2 regions of the Streptomyces sp. NBC_00996 genome follow, and region 1 is predicted to be linked to the other one. Evidence: riboswitches for the same ligand, from Rfam matches in the RefSeq annotation. Region 1 holds a riboswitch; the other holds the start of a gene.
The links. Region 1 has a riboswitch for thiamine pyrophosphate ahead of thiC (phosphomethylpyrimidine synthase ThiC). Riboswitches for the same ligand answer to the same signal wherever they lie in the genome.
Positions count from the first base shown of each region.

Region 2: linked by a shared signal. The riboswitch ahead of OG390_RS36745 (thiamine ABC transporter substrate binding subunit) and the one ahead of thiC (phosphomethylpyrimidine synthase ThiC) in region 1 are both predicted to bind thiamine pyrophosphate.

Region 1 is NZ_CP108723.1:5,435,564-5,439,661, forward strand. Features, by position in the region: gene OG390_RS25615 (hypothetical protein) at 1-166, shown strand, start outside; gene thiC (phosphomethylpyrimidine synthase ThiC) at 221-2,068, opposite strand; TPP riboswitch at 2,061-2,217, opposite strand; gene OG390_RS25625 (YibE/F family protein) at 2,289-3,758, shown strand; gene OG390_RS25630 (SsgA family sporulation/cell division regulator) at 3,820-4,098, opposite strand, start outside.
Region 2 is NZ_CP108723.1:7,836,186-7,840,283, reverse strand. Features, by position in the region: gene OG390_RS36750 (ABC transporter permease) at 1-905, opposite strand, end outside; gene OG390_RS36745 (thiamine ABC transporter substrate binding subunit) at 881-1,969, opposite strand; TPP riboswitch at 2,047-2,152, opposite strand; gene rlmN (23S rRNA (adenine(2503)-C(2))-methyltransferase RlmN) at 2,177-3,283, opposite strand; gene OG390_RS36735 (hypothetical protein) at 3,648-3,887, shown strand; gene OG390_RS36730 (hypothetical protein) at 3,995-4,098, shown strand, end outside.

The DNA of each region.
Region 1 (4,098 bases):
CGGGCCAGACAGGACAGTCCCCCGGATCGATCGATACTTCGTTGTTCGAGTCGGTACCACCATCGCATCGTTCGACACGATGAAGGTGGGTGGCAGTCCCGCCTTCTTCCCCGCCGATTTGATCAACAAGCAGGTCGAGCGGCTCAGGAATGCCCAGCGACAGTGAACTACGGCGGCGCTCCTTGGTCGACTGCCCCAGGGAACACCGCCGTTGCAGCAGTCAGTCCGCCAGCGGCAGGTAGACCCTGTTACCGCTCGCGGCGAACTCCTTCGACTTCTGGAGCATCCCCTCAGCGACCTCCTCCGCAGACGCCCCGGCAGCCGCTGTACCACCGAACTGCTCTGTGATGCTTTGGCTAATCTTCATCGAGCAGAACTTCGGCCCGCACATGGAGCAGAAGTGGGCCGTCTTGGCGGGTTCGGCCGGCAGTGTCTCGTCGTGGAACTCCCGTGCCGTGTCCGGGTCGAGGGCCAGATTGAACTGGTCCTCCCACCGGAACTCGAAGCGGGCGTCGGACAGCGCGTCATCCCATTCCTGCGCACCGGGGTGCCCCTTGGCGAGGTCGGCTGCGTGGGCGGCGATCTTGTAGGTGATGACGCCGGTCTTGACGTCGTCACGGTTGGGCAGGCCCAAGTGCTCCTTGGGCGTGACATAGCAGAGCATGGCCGTGCCCCACCAGGCGATCATCGCGGCACCGATGCCGGAGGTGATGTGGTCGTACGCCGGCGCGACGTCCGTCGTCAGCGGGCCGAGCGTATAGAACGGAGCTTCATCACAGATCTCCTGCTGAAGGTCGATGTTCTCCTTGATCTTGTGCATCGGGACATGTCCCGGCCCTTCGATCATGGTCTGTACGTTGAAACGCTTGGCGATCGTGTTGAGTTCCCCGAGCGTCCTCAACTCCGCGAACTGCGCAGCGTCGTTGGCGTCCGCGATGGAGCCGGGCCGCAGGCCGTCGCCGAGTGAGTACGTGACGTCGTACGCCGCGAGGATCTCGCAGAGCTCCTCGAAGTTCTCGTACAGGAACGACTCCTTGTGGTGCGCCAGGCACCAGGCCGCCATGATCGAGCCGCCGCGCGAGACGATGCCTGTCTTGCGGTTCGCGGTGAGGGGCACATACGGCAGGCGCACGCCCGCGTGGACCGTCATGTAGTCCACGCCCTGCTCAGCCTGCTCGATGACCGTGTCCTTGTAGATCTCCCAGGTCAGTTCCTCGGCGCGGCCGTCGACCTTCTCCAGCGCCTGATAGAGCGGCACCGTGCCGATGGGGACGGGGGAGTTGCGCAGCACCCACTCGCGGGTGGTGTGGATGTTGCGGCCGGTGGACAGGTCCATGACCGTGTCGGCGCCCCAGCGGGTCGCCCAGGTCATCTTCTCGACCTCCTCCTCGATGGAGGACGTCACGGCCGAGTTGCCGATGTTGGCGTTGACCTTCACCAGGAACCGCTTGCCGATGATCATCGGCTCGATCTCCGGGTGGTTGACGTTCGCGGGCAGCACCGCGCGACCCGCGGCGATCTCCTCGCGTACGACCTCGGGGTCGATGTTCTCGCGGACCGCCACGAACTCCATCTCGGGCGTGATCTCACCGTGGCGGGCGTACGCAAGTTGCGTCACCGCCTGTCCGGGGCGGCCCCGGCGCGGCTGGCGCGGCCGCCCCGGGAAGACCGCGTCGAGGTTGCGCAGCCCCCCGCGCGGCGACGTGTGCTTGACCCCGTCGTCCTCGGGGCGGACCGGACGGCCCGCGTACTCCTCGGTGTCGCCGCGGGCGATGATCCAGTTCTCGCGCAGCGGCGTCAGACCCCTGCGTACGTCGGTGTCGACGGTCGGATCGGTGTACGGGCCGGAGGTGTCGTACAGCGTGACGGACTGCCCGTTTGTGAGGTGCACCTGGCGGACCGGCACTCGTAGATCAGGGCGTGAGCCGCCGACATACGCCTTGTGCCAGCCAATGGACTTCCCGGCCTCGCCGTTCTCGGCCGGGGCGGATGCCCCACCGTTCTCGGCCGGAGCAAGCGCCCCATCCGTCTGGCTGGAGGCAGGCGTGCGTACGTCCTTGTTGGTCATGAGACCTACTCCCTACGCCGGCATTACCCGGTAACAGGTTCGGCGGTCGACGCAGCGGCTTCCGTCTGTCGATGTTTCATGTGAAACATCGCCGAGACGAAGGTCAGCGCCCTCTCAGCCCGGTGCTCCGAGCTCCCGCGTGTGCAAAGGTGCCTCCACGCTAGCGTCATATCTGGCGCGCTGAACAGAGGGCCCCCTTCGTTCTTGCGATGATCGGGCGGTGACCACAATGCAGCAGCCTCCGTTCCCACCGTCCGATCCGCCTCGCGGGTCCGGCTCCGGTGACGGCCATGGACACGGTTCCGGCGACGGCCGCGGACATGGACCGGGCGGTGGCGGCCATGGCCCGAGCCCCGGCGACAGCCACGGTCCTGGCGGCGCGCACGGCCACTCGCACAGTCACAGCCACGGCCCTGCAACGCCCGTCTCCAAGCACCTGCGCAAGGTCATCGCCGCGGTACTGATCCCCTTCGCGACGGCGGTCGTCGTGGGGCTCGTGGTGCTCTGGCCCGGCGGCGCACCGTCCCACGAGCGCACCGGCGTCGGCTTCGACCGGCAGACCCAGCAGGCGACGGTCGCCAAGGTCGACAAGGTGGACTGCAAGTCCGTGAACGCCTCGGGGGAGACCCCGACCGGTGACACGTCCACCGCTGAGGGCTCCTCCGCGCAGCAGCAGGCGACGGGTGACTGCAAGAAGGCGACGATTCGGATCGACACCGGCAAGGACAAGGGCCGTACGTTCACCGAGATCGTCCAGCCGGACCAGTCACGGCAGTTGCACCAGGGCGAGAAGGTCGTGGTCGCGTACGAGCCCTCCGCGCCCAAGGACTTGCAGTACTCGGTCACCGACGTGAACCGGAAGTTCCCCCTGGCGCTGCTCGCGGGGATCTTCGCGCTGGTCGTCGTGGTGGTGGGCCGGATGCGCGGCGTCATGGCGCTCATCGCGCTGGCCATCAGCTTCCTGATCCTGAATTTCTTCATCCTGCCGGCGATCCTGCACGGCTCGGACCCGCTGATCGTGGCGGTCGTCGGGGCCAGCGCCATCATGCTGATCGCGCTCTACATGTGCCACGGCCTCTCGGCCCGCACGTCGGTGGCCGTCATCGGCACACTGCTCTCGCTGGTACTGATCGGCGTGCTCGGCTCCGTCTTCATCGGCTGGGCGGCGCTGACCGGAAACACCGACGACAACACCGGCCTGATCCACGGCTTGTATCCGTCCATCGACATGAGCGGTCTGCTGCTGGCGGGTGTCATCATCGGTTCGCTCGGTGTGCTCGACGATGTGACGGTGACGCAGACGTCCGCGGTCTGGGAGCTGCACGAGGCGAATCCGACGATGGGCTGGCGTGGCCTGTACCGCGCGGGCATCCGCATCGGCCGCGACCACATCGCATCGGTCGTCAACACCCTTGTCCTGGCGTACGCGGGCGCCGCGCTGCCGCTGCTGCTGCTCTTCTCGATCGCGCAGAGCAGCGTGGGCGCGGTCGCCAACAGCGAGCTGGTCGCCGAGGAGATCGTGCGCACCCTGATCGGCTCGATCGGCCTGGTCGCCTCGGTGCCGGTGACCACGGCGCTGGCCGCGCTGGTGGTATCCGCGGACCGCACGGACACCGAGGCCGGACCTGTGGAGCCCGCGGGAGCCAGGACGCCGGTACGCAGTGGGAAGGGCCGTCGCCGCAAGCGCTGAGAGCATCCGGCGCCGCGCCCCTTGTGAGGAAGCGTTACTCCACTGGGAGGGTGGCGGTGCGTCAGCCCGCGCTCTGCTCCTCCGCCAGAATACGGTCCAGCGCCTCGTCGAGGTGCGTGTCGAAGTCGGCCAGGGAACGCTCCTGCCCCAGCGGCACCAGCTTGTCCGTACGGTCGAGAAATGCCACGAGCGGCGCCGCGCCGGACCGGAACAGCGCGTGGTCGCCGCCCACCTGAAGCCGGATCAGCACCTCGCCGAACGCCTCCGGGTCTGCGGGCGCGATGTGCACATCGCCGTCACCGCATGGCCGGCCCACGCCGTCGACCAGCAACTCCCGCCC
Region 2 (4,098 bases), 2.4 Mb from region 1:
GCCAGCAGCGCCCATTGCGCGGCCCCGCGCGGCCGGCGCGCGGTCGCCTCCGGGGCCACCAGACGCAGCGCGGTCTCCCGACGGCGTACGGTCCGGGCGTGCACGACGAGGATCGCGCCCACGGCCATGAACTGGATCATCGTCAGCACCGCCGCCGTCGCCAAGTCGAAGATCTCCGAGGTCTGCCGGTAGATCTCGACTTCGAGCGTCGAGAAGGTGGGCCCGCCGAGGATCTGCACCACACCGAAGGAGGTGAAAGTGAAGAGGAAGACCATGAGCGCCGCGGCGGCCACGGCCGGACTCAGGGCCGGCAGCGTCACCTTGCGCCAGGCCGCGAACCGGGAGGCGCCGAGCATCCGCGCGGCCTCCTCCTGGCGCGGGTCGAGTTGCGACCAGAGCCCACCGACCGTCCGTACGACGACCGCGTAGTTGAAGAAGACATGCGCGAGCAGGATCGCCCAGACGGTGGTGTCGAGCCGTACGCCCCACAGCTCGTCCAGGAGCCCGCCGCGGCCGACAAGAGCCAGGAAGGCCGTACCGACAACGACGGTGGGCAGCACGAAGGGCACGGTCACGACCGCCCGCAGGACCTGCTTGCCCCTGAAATCGAAGCGCGCGAACACATACGCGCCGGGGATCGCGATCAGCAGCGTGAGCACTGTCGAGGCGAGCGCCTGCCACGTGGTGAACCACAGCACGTGCCGGATGTCCGACTGCGCGAGCACATCGCCGATCCGCCCCAACTGCCAGGCCCCGTCGACCTTCAGACCGCGGGCCACGATCGCGGCGACGGGGTAGGCGAAGAAGACGGCGAAGAACGCGACGGGCAGGGCCATGAGCCCCAGCCGCGCCGCACTCCCCTTCCGGGCCTTCGGCGGAGCTACTTCAGTACGAGCGAGGTCCACGACTTGACCCACTGGTCACGGTTGTCGGCGATCTTGGCGGGGGTCATGGTCTCGGGGTCCTTGGCCTGCGGGCCGAACTTCGTGAACTCCGGTGGCACCTGAGCGGCCTCCCGTACCGGGTAGACGAACATGTTGAGCGGCATGTCGTCCTGGAACTCCTTGGTGAGCAGGAAGTCGAGGAGCGCCTTGCCGCCCTTGGTGTTCTTCGCGTTGCTCAGCAGCCCCGCGTACTCGACCTGCCGGAAGCAGGTGCCGTTCGCGACGCCGGTCGGCGCGGTCGTCGGCTTCGGGTCGGCGTAGATGACCTCGGCGGGCGGCGAGGAGGCGTACGAGACGACCAGCGGGCGGTCGGCCTTGGCCTTCTTGCCGCCGGCGGATCCGGAGAACTCGTCGTTGTACGCCTGCTCCCAGCCGTCGACGACCTTGACGCCGTTGGCCTTGAGCTTCTTCCAGTAGTCCTGCCAGCCTCCCCCATCGCCGTACTTCGCGGCGGTCCCGAGCAGGAAGCCGAGGCCGGGCGAGGACGTGGAGGCGTTCTCGGTGACGAGGAGGTTCTTGTACTCGGGCTTGATCAGGTCGTCGAAGGACTGCGGCGGCGTCAGCTTGTGCTCGCTGAAGTAGGCCTTGTCGTAGTTGACACAGATGTCGCCGGAGTCGATGGGCGTGACCCGGTGCTTGCCCTGGTCGACCCGGTACTCCGGGAGGACCAGGTCCGAGCCCTTGGCCTCGTACGACTGGAAGAGCCCGTTGTCGAGCGCGCGGGACAGCAGGGTGTTGTCGACGCCGAAGAAGACGTCGCCCTGGGGGTTGTCCTTGGTGAGGATCGCCTTGTTGACGGCCTGCCCGGCGTCGCCGTCCTTCAGGACCTTGACCTTGTACCCGGACTGCTTCTCGAAGTCCTTCAGCACGCTCTTGGACACGGCCCACGAGTCGTGGCTGACGAGCGTCACGGCCTTGGAGTCCGCGGAGCCACCGCTGTCGGTGGACCCGCACGCCGTCAGCACGGGCAGCGTGACCAGGCCCAGGCCGACGGCCACGGACGCGAACTTCTTGGTGTTGCTCACTGATTTCCTCCTGGCTGACCAGGAAGAGACGCGGCCCTGCCCGGAACCTCTGACAGTTCCCGGGCAGGGCGCAACAGCTTGAGTGGTGACCGAACTTCCTACCCAGAATGACCTGGGCAAGGTTCAGAGGGTCTGCGGTCTCTCCCGCACTCTCAGCGCTGTGGCGCTCCCCTGTCGGAATATGAAGATGTACGTACGCAGGACAGGTTACCGCTCGGTGGCAGCGAGCTGACCGCACGCCCCGTCGATCTCCTGGCCCCGGGTGTCCCGGATGGTCACCGGCACCCCGTGGGCCGCGATCGCCTCCACGAACGCCTTCTCGTCCTCGGGCCGCGAGGCGGTCCACTTCGAGCCGGGGGTCGGGTTCAACGGGATGAGATTGACGTGCACCGGCTTGCCCTTGAGCAGCCGCCCGAGCCGGTCACCGCGCCACGCCTGGTCGTTGATGTCCCGGATGAGGGCGTACTCGATGGACAGCCGACGTCCGGACCTGGCCGCGTACTCCCAGCCGGCGTCGAGAACTTCCCGCACCTTCCACCGCGTATTGACCGGTACGAGGGTGTCGCGCAGTTCGTCGTCCGGCGCGTGCAGCGAGATGGCGAGGCGGCACTTGAAGCCCTCGTCGGAGAACCGGTGGATCGCGGGGACGAGCCCCACGGTGGACACGGTGATTCCGCGCTGCGACAGCCCGAGCCCGTCGGGCTCGGGGTCGGTGAGCGCCCGGATCGCCCCGACCACTCGCTTGTAGTTGGCGAGCGGCTCGCCCATGCCCATGAAGACGATGTTGCTCAGCCGCGCCGGACCGCCCGGGATCTCGCCGTCCCTGAGGGCGCGCATCCCGTCCACGATCTGGTGCACGATCTCACCGGTCGACAGGTTCCGGTCGAGACCGGCCTGCCCGGTGGCGCAGAACGGACAGTTCATCCCGCAGCCGGCCTGCGAGCTGATGCACATGGTCACCCGGTCCGGGTAGCGCATCAGCACGGATTCGACCAGCGTGCCGTCGAAGAGCCGCCACAGGGTCTTGCGGGTGGTGTCCTGATCGGTGGACAGATGCCGCACGACCGTCATCAGCTCGGGGAGCAACGCCTCCTGGAGCTTGCCGCGCGAGGCAGCCGGGATGTCCGTCCACTCCGCGGGGTCGTGCGCGTACCGCGCGAAGTAGTGCTGCGAGAGCTGCTTGGCACGAAACGGCTTCTCACCGATCGCGGCAACCGCCTCTTTGCGCTCGGCGGGCGTGAGATCGGCAAGGTGCCGCGGCGGCTTCTGGGCTCCGCGCGGGGCGACGAAAGTGAGTTCTCCGGGCTTAGGCATGGCCGTACCAGTGTCGCAGATCGATTTGGGTGACCTGGGGCCCGAGACGTGCGGTGATCGTCATCGGTCGTACCCGGTCGTCCTCGGCTTTCCTCCGGCGGCCCACAGACGGCCCGACCCATCCCGCCTCGTGACGGCATACGCGCGGGTTAGAGCCCCGATGAAGCCAGGAGGGTGCGAGACGGCCGCCGGCACACGCGGTGCCCGTCGCGGCACGGCGGTGGACGGCAAGCCGCACCCCTTCGAAGATCGCGAACAGTTCGTGATCTTCGTATCGAGAGCGGCCGGCCCGCCGCGGGCTCCACCGCGCCATCGGCACGTCGCAAGGTCGGCGCGCTGAGCACATGAGCTTAGGATCCGGATCGTGGCGGACATTCCCGATGAACTCATCAAGCTGGAACATTGCGCCGAAGAGGAACGCGCGAAGCTCGCGGGCCTCACCGGCGAGGAGTACGAGGCGCAGTGGCACCGATGGCGCGAAGCGTCCGAGGTGGCACAGGCGGCCATCACCAAGTACGCCCAGGCGGCCGAGCAGGACCGCCACGAGGTCGAGCAATCCGTGAAGAGGGCTGTACGGCGGGCAGAGGAGGACCCGGCGGACTAGTCGGGCGGGTACAGGCCCCCGCGTCTCGCGGTGGAGGCGAGGGCCCGTCGCACCATCACCCGTACGGGGTCTCGTGCCGCCTCACGCGTCCCGCTACATTCGAACGCATGAGCGAATGGCGTGATGCGGAAGAGGTCGCCCTCCCGGTGCCGGATGAGGTGCCGGACTGGCGAGACACCGAATTCGCCCGTACGGGACTCACGCTCACGCT